One region of the Peribacillus sp. TH14 genome, then DNA from elsewhere that is predicted to be linked to it. Evidence: riboswitches for the same ligand, from Rfam matches in the RefSeq annotation. Region 1 holds a riboswitch; the other holds the start of a gene.
What was found. A riboswitch is a leader RNA that binds a small molecule or an ion and turns the genes downstream of it on or off. The one in region 1 is predicted to bind FMN.
Positions count from the first base shown of each region.

Region 2: it holds a riboswitch for FMN, as region 1 does, so the genes downstream of both, ribE (riboflavin synthase) here and JFU50_RS19760 (ECF transporter S component) in region 1, are expected to answer to the same signal.

Region 1 covers NZ_JAEKEK010000001.1:4,048,355-4,053,641, reverse strand. Annotated here, with positions in the region: gene JFU50_RS19765 (ferredoxin) at 137-385, shown strand; gene JFU50_RS19760 (ECF transporter S component) at 516-1,097, opposite strand; FMN riboswitch at 1,265-1,400, opposite strand; gene serA (phosphoglycerate dehydrogenase) at 1,767-3,341, shown strand; gene JFU50_RS19750 (hypothetical protein) at 3,466-4,689, opposite strand; gene sigX (RNA polymerase sigma factor SigX) at 4,655-5,215, opposite strand.
Region 2 covers NZ_JAEKEK010000001.1:1,458,096-1,463,382, reverse strand. Annotated here, with positions in the region: partial or broken gene JFU50_RS07195 (DMT family transporter) at 19-901, opposite strand; gene megL (methionine gamma-lyase) at 1,083-2,258, shown strand; gene JFU50_RS07185 (hypothetical protein) at 2,255-2,662, opposite strand; FMN riboswitch at 2,848-2,978, shown strand; gene ribE (riboflavin synthase) at 3,123-3,761, shown strand; partial or broken gene ribB (3,4-dihydroxy-2-butanone-4-phosphate synthase) at 3,781-4,419, shown strand; gene ribH (6,7-dimethyl-8-ribityllumazine synthase) at 4,500-4,970, shown strand.

The DNA.
Region 1 (5,287 bases):
CATTCCACATCATAATAGTTAGTATCAATACAATTTCTATTGAAAAGTTTGGCATTCGGTCTTACAATAGGAAAGAGATAATAATCTGAAATAAAAAGATTATCAGTTGTTAATCAACTTAGGAGGGGTTATATTCATGGCTAAATTTACAATTGTTGATAAAGAAACATGTATCGCTTGTGGAGCTTGCGGAGCAGCAGCACCGGATATATATGATTATGATGACGAAGGGATTGCATTTGTTACCCTTGACGATAACGAAGGTATCGTTGAAATTCCAGATGTACTTATAGATGACATGATGGACGCATTTGAAGGATGTCCAACAGATTCTATTAAAGTTGCTGACGAGGCATTTGACGGGGATGCACTAAAATTCGAATAAAGGTACAAGCCATTTTCAATCGAAAATGGCTTTTTTTTGCTACTTATGTCCCTTCCCCTACTAACCAAATTAAACAGACAAAAAACCGGACATAAATATCCGGTTTTTTGTGTTTCTATAGTTAATGCCATTAAGCATTTTTATATAATACTTGCTTATTGATCCATGTCTGTAATTTAATAAACAACAACATGAATACAGAAGTGATAAGCACGCCTTTAATCACATTGAAAGGTAAGATTGCCGTCGTTACGAACTTCCTTGACTCGGGTGCCGACATTGCATCCCATCCCATAAAGAAGGTATATGCCGGTAAAAAGACATAATAGTTTAAAACACTCATAACTACCGCCATGGTAACTGTACCAGCAAGTAAAGCGAAAGTCATCCCTTTTTTTGAATTGATTTTTTTAAATACATAGTAAGTTGGCAAGACGAACAGTATTCCTGCTATAAAGTTAGCGATATGCCCCACAGGTACAGCAGTCATTGTCCCTGTCATGACTAAATCCAATAGGTTTTTAAGAAATTCAACTAGAATTCCAGCCATCGGACCGAAAATCAATGCTGCCATCAGTGCTGGAATGTCACTAAAATCAACATTCAGAAAAGGTGGAAATCCTGGAAACGGAAAATTCAAAAGCATCAATAGATATGAAATGCTTCCCAACATTGCCAGTGTGACCATTTTATTCACTTTGTTCTTTTTCATAGTTCTCTCTCCTTCTTTTTCTGATCTACCCGAAAAAGAGGTTAGTGCTCCTTCATCATGTTGATGTTCAATAAAAAACCCTTTAATTCCGACCGAATTAAAGGGATAAATTAAAGGTTTCATCAAACAAACGTTCAGTAAATGACTGTTTGAACGCAATCAGGAACCTCCATCTTCTCCCATCCAGACTATACTGTCGGCTTTGGAATCACACCAAATCCTGCCCCGTAAGGCTCGCGGGCTTAGAAGAATTATTTCTTCATCACCGCCGGTGGGGAATTACACCCCGCCCCGAAGATAGACCTATAAAATTTTATTTTACAAATTCCATTATATATGACTTTCCTTTTTTTGAATAGTTTTTTTTAATTTGAAAGTTTATATGAAGATATTCATTTTTCATGGCCACCATAATTTCTTACATATCAATGTATTAAAACAAAAATTATATTGACGATTATATCAATTTTAAGATTATTTAAAATAATTGTTCTTTTTCAAACAATAGATGATAAATCCATTATTATTGCGGACTTATACAATTATTTCACTTAATAATAATTATTTTAAGCGCTTACATTAATAAATGCCAAATTGACATATTCGGCATTTCAATTGTAAAATTAACTGAAATTTAAGATAATTTTTCCCTTAGGAAGGTGTTTACACGTGTATCGGATTTTAGTAGCAGATGCCATCAAACCCGAAGGACTCGGACCGCTATCAGAGGCATCCAATATCCTTCTTATTCAAAAGACAGTAGAAGAAGCAGCAAACGAACTTGCTGAGATTGATGCAATACTTGTTAGAAGCGCAACAAAAGTTACGGAAGATTTAATGAACCGTATGCCACAGTTGAAAATTATTGCACGAGCTGGTGTCGGCGTTGATAATATTGACATCCCTGCTGCGACTAAACGTGGGATTGTCGTCGTTAATGCACCTGATGGCAATACCATTTCAACAGCTGAACATACATTTGCAATGATGGCTTCACTAATGCGCCACATTCCGCAAGCATATGCATCTCTGAAGAATGGGGAGTGGAAACGTTCTTCTTATACTGGAACAGAACTACGCGGTAAAACATTAGGTATAGTGGGTTTTGGACGTATCGGAGGAGAAATCGCCAAACGCGCAAAAGTTTTTGGTATGGAAGTCATTGTATTTGACCCATTCTTAACTGCTGATCGTGCAAAAAAAATGTCTGTCATTTCCCTGCCGTTAGATGAGTTACTTCCTAAAGCAGACATTATTACTGTTCATACACCTCTGACGAATGAAACTAGAGGATTAATAAATAAAGAAAAACTACTTACCTGTAAAAAGGGTGTTTATGTATTAAATTGTGCCCGTGGCGGAATTCTTGACGAAGATGATTTATATGAAATGATTGTTAAAGGGCATGTAGCAGGCGCAGCGTTGGACGTTTTCGTTGAAGAACCTCCGCTTGGCCATAAGCTACTTGAACTTGATAATGTCATTGCTACACCTCATTTAGGTGCTTCTACAAAAGAAGCTCAATTAAATGTTGCAGTACAGGTTGCACAAGAAGTGCTGACTTATTTTGAGGGAAATCCAGTTTCAAGTTCTATCAACCTTCCAGCCATTTCTAAAGAAGTGTTTGAAAAGGTTCAGCCATTTTATCAACTCGTACAGCAAATGGGATCAATTGCATCTCAATGTATGAAAGAAGGCATCCAAGAGATTTCCGTTACATATGCGGGAGAATCATTGGACTTTGATACAGCGATTTTGACAAAAAGTTTAATATCAGGCTTCTTTAAATCAAGAGTTGACGCTTCGGTCAATGAAGTGAATGCCTTGCTGATTGCAAAAGAGCGCGGTATTACCGTTGGCGAAAAAATCTCTGCAGACTCTTTAGGATATTCTAACCTGATCAGCCTTAAAGTAAAAGGTGATAACCGTGAACTAACAATCAGTGGCACTTACATTGAAAATTATGGTTCTCGTATTGTAAATTTGAATGGCTTCAAAATCGACTTCCATCCGGAAGAAAATTTACTATATATCCAACACACCGATAAACCTGGTGTAATTGGTAATGTAGGTAAGATACTTGGTGATCATGAAGTGAATATTGCAACCATGCAGGTAGGTCGAAAAGAAGCTGGCGGAGAAGCTATCATGGTTTTAAGTTTTGATAAACCATTAAGTGATAACATGAAGCAATTTTTAAAGGAAACAGAAGAAATTACATTCATGGCTCTCATTTCATTATAAGAAAAAAAGAATGTGCCCTTAATGCGGGCACATTCTTTTTTCTACGAGATTTTAGATACTCAGCAACCATTATCAAGATGTTTTATATAGCCCAGCTCCCGCTTCTTTTGACAACTTCCTCCCTTCAATTCACTTGGTTAGGGGCTTTGGGTACTACTATGTCTTCTGTTAGATTTAGATTGCCAACTTTTTCAATTGGAGCATTTTCAAACTTTACTCTGTTAAAGCCAAATTCCTTTGCAATAAAGAGAATAGCTTCTAAAGCTTGAAGAGAATCCTCACTATTTTCAATTGCCGCTTGTTCTGCTAATTGAATAGTCACAAGATCTCCATCTGAACTTATTTTTTCCCAAATTAAATCATCGGGGATAGCAGAAGATATCCCCTCTATGTCTGGCACCTCTTTTCCTGCCTGAAGTGCCTCCTCAAAGTCTTGATAATCCATATTACTTGGTACAAGAAACTTTGGTGAGGATTCATCACTTTGATAAAGTAGAAATGTGCGATTTTTTTGTTGAGGTATATCTGCTTCCTTTAAAAATCCTGCATGGGCAAACCTTGCACCTTGCTTTCCATCTGTAGCAAAGGTCATCTTCTCTATATTAAGATAGGACAGCGTCTCTTCCATCGTATGAAGAAAGAGGATATCCTCATCCAATAACTGGCTGTCTTCATGTAGCTCAATATGAGCAGTATTCATTTCGGTTCCTTGGGTAATCTCAATATCAAGCGGGAAATAGTCAGAGAGACCATATTGTTCCTCATTGATATCCGACATTTGATTAACTAACTGATTTAGAGTATCCGATTCATCATAACGATTGACAACAATTGAAATCGGGATGACAAAATTCTGTTGATTATCTGGCACACCCATGGTAATTGTCGATTTATTTTTCAGATCGCCTGGGTAAATTGCAGGAGCAAGGGCTACTGCCTTGTCCTTTTTTACCGGTTCACTATCGAAAACTTCTTCTTTAGTTTCTATATCTTCTTCACGCATACTCTGAAGCTTACTATTTTCCTCTTTGTCTTCGGCAGACTTATCTTTTACCTTTGCATCCTGTTGTTCATGATCTGGCAGGCTTTTAAGTTCAGAGACAGCTAATTTCTTATCGCTGCTCTCCTCTTTGCTTGTAGTCCCTTCTTTCCCAATAATCAGTGAAGAGGCCAAAACAACCATTAAGAATAAGGAGGCAACACCCACAATAAGAGGAAACCATTGTTTTTTCCGCTTTTTATTATGAATCCTTGCATACACCTCATCCTTTGTTCGTTTGTCTTTTACTTTCGGAAGCTGGTGAAGCATGTCTTCAATTTCGTTTTCTTTCCAACGGGGTTTTCTCAATGGGGTCATCCTCCTTTCCAGACAAATCTTCCATCATCTTTTTAATTGCTTTTAACGCACGATGCTGGGTTGTTTTAACCTTACTTTCACTCCAATTTAATACCTCCGCGGTTTCTGATATGGACAATGCTTGAATATATCGTAATATGATGACGGACCTTTGATCGACCGTGCATCGGTTCAAACATTGATATATATCATGGATATCATCATTCATAATAGCCACTTCATCCGGAATAGGCTGAGTATCTTTAATCATTTGCCTCTCCCAGTCGAAGTTAGAAAAGATTTTGTCTCTCCACCGTTTTTGTTTCCGAAAATAATCAATCGTCACATTTCTCGCAATAGAATATATCCACGTTTTTTCACTACTTTTTCCCTCGAATCGGTCATAGGCCTTCATAACCCTGATATAAACCTCTTGAACAAGGTCCTCTGCCGATTCCCGATTTTTAGTCATATAATAAATGAATTGATAAATTTCGTGATGATACTTTTCATAAAGATCGTGGAAAACGGAATCCATCATTTCCCCACATCCGTTCATAAATATAGTCGTCATTCATATATAAAAGTTACACTTTACATATGATCTTAT
Region 2 (5,287 bases), 2.6 Mb from region 1:
TATATTTTGAAGAACACTCTACATGGACTTTTCTATTGTCGCAACTTGATGGGATGTCCAGTTAACCAGAAAGATCCCTACGAAGATGAGTGAACCACCTAACGCAACGTACCAGTGGATCGGTTCATCTAGCAAGATGAAACCAGATAAGACGCCAAAAAAGGGAGCTAGAAATAGAAAGGCACTCGTTTTGGCGGAATCTCCTTTTTGTAGTAGGAAAAACCAAATTGAAAATTGTACGATAGAAGCCATAATGGCTAGCCATAATAAAATGAGCATGGATGCCGTTGTGATTATGAAAAAGGGCTGTTCAAAAAGATAAGAGCCAATTAGCAGCAGTAACCCTCCGCAAAGCATTTGATAGGCTGACATGACCCAAGTGTCGATTGCGTGTCCCCAGTTTTTCATCAACAGGGTGGCGAGGGACCAGGAAATGGCTGACATCAATCCGAGAAGGGTTCCTGTTTTTTAAATCAAGATGTGCCCCCATTGTGATAAAGACACCGATAAATCCTAGGAAAACCCCTGCCCATTGCTGTGGGGCGTATCTTGTTTTACAAAAGAGCGTTCCAAAAATGATAACTAATAAAGGATTCATAAACGTCAAAATCGAAAGTTCCCCTGCTGAAATGGTCATAAGGCCTACAAAGATGCAGCCCATGACACCAGCTGTCTGGAATAAACCGATGATAGCCAATTTAGCACAGTCTATGGTCTTGCTTGGATGAGGTCGTTTGATGAGTTTAACAATTATGGCCATGATCAAACCTGCAAGTATAAATCTTATGGCTGCAAGCAACATGGGAGAAGTATAAGCTAATCCTATTTTTCCGATAGCGAATGACGAACCCATTAAAGCAGTCGTTAAAATGACAAGTAAACCAAAAATGACTTTGTTCATCGTTTCCCCTCCAAAAATCCTTATCTATGAATAGTAAAAATTAGTATTGAATGATTGTGAAATTATAGCATTTTGCTGAAGATAGGAGTTTAATAATGAGTGGAAAACACAAATGAAAACGCTTCCTTTATATGGGGTATTGACATATGATAGAAATAGACATTGGTGAGGAGGAGACGGTATGGCAGAGAAATATAAGCATATTGAAACGGCAGTAATTCATGAAGGATATGACTCGAAGGAGCATTTAGGAAGCTTAACAACACCACTGTTTCAAACCTCAACATTTACCTTCGAAACGGCCGAGCAAGGAGAAAGACGTTTTGCCGGTTTAGAAGATGGATATATTTATTCGCGTCTTGGAAATCCAACGGTACAGGTGCTTGAAGACAAGATTGCGGCATTGGAGGGCGGGGAAGCAGGGCTTGCTTTCAGCTCAGGGATGGCTGCGGTATCGGCTGTGCTTTTTGCATTAACTAAAACAGATGACCACATCTTGTGTTCACAAGGATTATATGGTTGTACGTTTGGCCTCCTTCAGTTGATGAAAAGTAAATATCGTATTAATCATGATTTTTGTGATATGGATACAGAGGAACAGTTAAGGAAGATGATCCGCCCAGAAACAGCCTGCATCTATGTGGAAACCCCTATTAATCCGACAATGAAAATGATTGATTTACAAATGGTCATGAAAGTCGCGAAAGAATGCAATGTACCGGTTGTAGTCGATAATACTTTTTCGACACCTTATTTACAGAAGCCTCTTGACTATGGCTGTGATGTCGTACTTCATAGTGCGACGAAGTATCTTTGTGGACATGGAGACGTCGTTGCAGGTCTTATAGTTGGAAAGAAAGAGTTTATCAATCAGGTAGCGGTAACGACTCAGAAAGATATCGGAGGAATTATTTCGCCGTTTGATGCGTGGCTACTACTGCGGGGGTTAAAGACTTTACCAGTTAGGATGGACCGGCACTCTGCCAATGCGTGGGAAATCTTTCGGGAGCTGAAACAGCACCCCCAGGTGAAGAATGTATATTATCCAGGGGATACTAGTTCTCCGGCCCATTATATAATGGAAAAACAGATGAAACATGGTGGAGGCCTTATCTCCTTTGAATTGCGAGGTACGAAGCAGGATGCCCAGAAATTCCTGAATAACTTGAGACTTATCAAAATAGCTGTCAGCCTAGGAGATGCCGAAACATTGATTCAGCATCCAGCTACCATGACTCACTCGGCAGTTCCTGAAGAATCCAGACATCAAATGGGTATCAGCGACCAGCTTATCCGCCTCTCAGTAGGCCTAGAAGCTTGGCAGGACATCTGGCACGATCTTCAGCAAGCCTTTTAGATGGAGTCAGACCCTATTTCCTGGTTTTTTTTGATGAAAATGGTGAAGGATAAGATAAGGATTAGAACAGCCAGGATGTAGGATAAAGTGGTGATTGTCGGGTAGAGTGTGCTGTTCCGTACACCAATGCCGATGAACGCCCAGACGAAGACAAGCGGATAGCACCAATCCCGGTTTTTAACTGCGAAGACAAAGGCCAGGATTGTTGCTGCAATCATCATGACAAACGTCCAGGTTACATTAGATATCTCAAATCCTTTCCAGCTAATATAGGTGAGATAGTAAGAAATGTCAGCGATGGCTGTGAAGCTTACCCAACCTAAATAAATGGAAATAGGGAATAGGTAGAAAGAGGCATGCTCCACTTTTTTAATGTTTGTATAAATGACAATCAAGTTAATCAAAAGCTCAATAATAATGAACACTAATTTTACTTATTTAACCATTTTGAGCACATAGGAGGTCTTGAAGAAAAATATGTACATTCTTCCTTATACATAGTAAGTTCTTGTTACTAATGGTTCATTTAAGGTTAGAAATTTTACATCTTTACTTTAAGGTGATAAAATATTCAGAGATTCATAATAATTTAGTCCTTCGGGGTCGGGTGAAAATCCCAACCGGCGGTGATGAAGAAATTCTAAGCCCGCGAGCCTGATAAAGGCAGGATTTGGTGAGATTCCAAAGCCGACAGTATAGTCTGGATGGGAGAAGGACGTGTGGAACCCAAGTGTATACGTGCGCCTAATTTTTCAAAAATGAAAATTTTAGGCTTTTTAGGTATACAATTTTTCACTCATTTCTCCTGCTAACTCCTTAGGTCAATCTAAGGGGTTTTTTATATTCTATAAAAGGGGGAAAAACATGTTTACGGGAATCATTGAGGATATCGGTACCGTCCATTCCTTGAAAAAAGGAAAAAGCAGCATGGAGTTGGCGATTCGTTCTGAGAAAATCCTCGAAGATGTTCATCTGGGGGACAGTATTTCTGTCAACGGAGTTTGCTTAACCGTAACGTCCTTCACGCAAAGTCTGTTTACTGTCGACGTGATGCCAGAGACGGTCAAAGCTTCTTCAATCCGGACGTTAAAACTAGGATCACCTGTGAATCTGGAACGTGCCATGAGTGCACAGGGCAGGTTTGGCGGTCATTTTGTTTCAGGCCATATTGATGGTACGGGAACGATAATAAAAAAAGAGCGAAAAGAAAATGCTGTGTATTATGTGATCAATTTGGAAGAAGGACTTAGTAAATTTTGCATCCCAAAAGGGTCAGTTGCCATTGATGGTACGAGCTTGACAATTTTCGGGATAGAGGGAAACCTGCTTACTGTATCTCTGATTCCCCTGACTCATCAAGACACAATATTGGGGCGGAAAGCAGCTGGCGATATCGTTAACATCGAAAATGACATGATAGGGAAATATATTATACATCAAATAAAAAAAAGTGATTCAAAACCAGGACTGAATTTAGAGTTTTTGGCAGAACACGGATTTTAATTAAAGGGCGGTGTAAAAGATGTTCCATACAATAGAAGAAGCGATCGAAGACTTAAAAGCTGGTAAAGTAGTAATCGTATCCGATGATGAAGACCGTGAAAATGAAGGTGACTTTGTTGTATTGGCAGAAAAGGCAACGCCTGAAGCGATTAATTTTATGGCGACCCATGGACGCGGTTTGATTTGTACAACCATTACCGAAGAACTGGCGGCAAAATTGAATTTGCATCCTATGGTCGGTGAAAATACCGATCATCATGGAACTGCTTTTACAGTTAGTGTCGATCATAAAAGTACTTCTACAGGAATAAGTGCATTTGAAAGATCCTTGACCATTCTGGAGCTTCTTAAAGAAGATTCAGTTGCTGGGGACTTCCAACGGCCTGGTCACACTTTTCCGATTGTCGCTAAAGAAGGTGGCGTGTTAATACGGGCAGGGCATACGGAGGCATCCGTAGATTTGGCAAAGTTATGCGGGGCTGCTCCTGCAGGCGTTATTTGTGAAATCATGAATGAAGACGGGTCAATGGCACGAGTAACTGATCTAGAAGTTATCGCCGAAAAATTCGATCTTAAATTCATTACGATTGCCGAGCTAACTCGTTATCTCCAACAAAGAAAAATATATGAGAAACAGGGACTTGAATTAAATATTCCGAATGCTTGAAGGATATAAGTGGTTGAAAAATAAAAATAAGAAAAAATTGACATTTGTTTTTAAATTAGGAGGATATGGACATGGGGAAAATTATTGAAGCACAATTAATCGGATCAGGGTTGAAAGTAGGCATCGTGGTAGGAAGATTTAATGAGTTTATTACAAGCAAGCTTTTAGGAGGTGCATTGGATGGCCTTAAGCGTCATGGTGTTGATGAGAATGATGTTGACATAGCGTGGGTACCAGGGGCTTTTGAACTTCCGCTAATTGCGAAAAAACTAGTGAACACAGGCAAATATGATGCAGTTATCGGCCTTGGAACAGTAATTAGGGGGGCCACTTCTCATTATGATTATGTGTGTAATGAAGCAGCTAAAGGCATGGCAGCAGTTTCTCTGGACACAGGCGTACCTGTTATCTTCGGTTTGTTGACTACTGAAAATATCGAGCAGGCTATTGAACGTGCAGGAACAAAATCAGGTAACAAAGGCTATGAAGCAGCCGTTAGTGCTATTGAAATGGCGAACCTTGGAAAATTGATTGAACAGTAAATGGTACACATTAAAAAAGCCGCAGAGAAGAAAATTCTTTTCTGCGGCTTTTTAATGTAGCGAATGTAAAATTACCTGTCAGATTTGGCTAGCTTTTTCAACCCATTAAGCAGTTCCTCAAAGTTCGAGAAATTTCTTGCTATTTTATTGATGAGAGTATCCTGATCTTTGAAGCTTGCCGCCACTTCTTCAATGAAGAAGCGTGTTCACCTGCTCTAGCAGCTTCAATTGAGGCATTCAGAGAAAATAAATTCGTTTGTTTTATATGTCTTCAATCTTTACTAAAACCGCTTGAATGTCTTTATTTTGCTGATCCA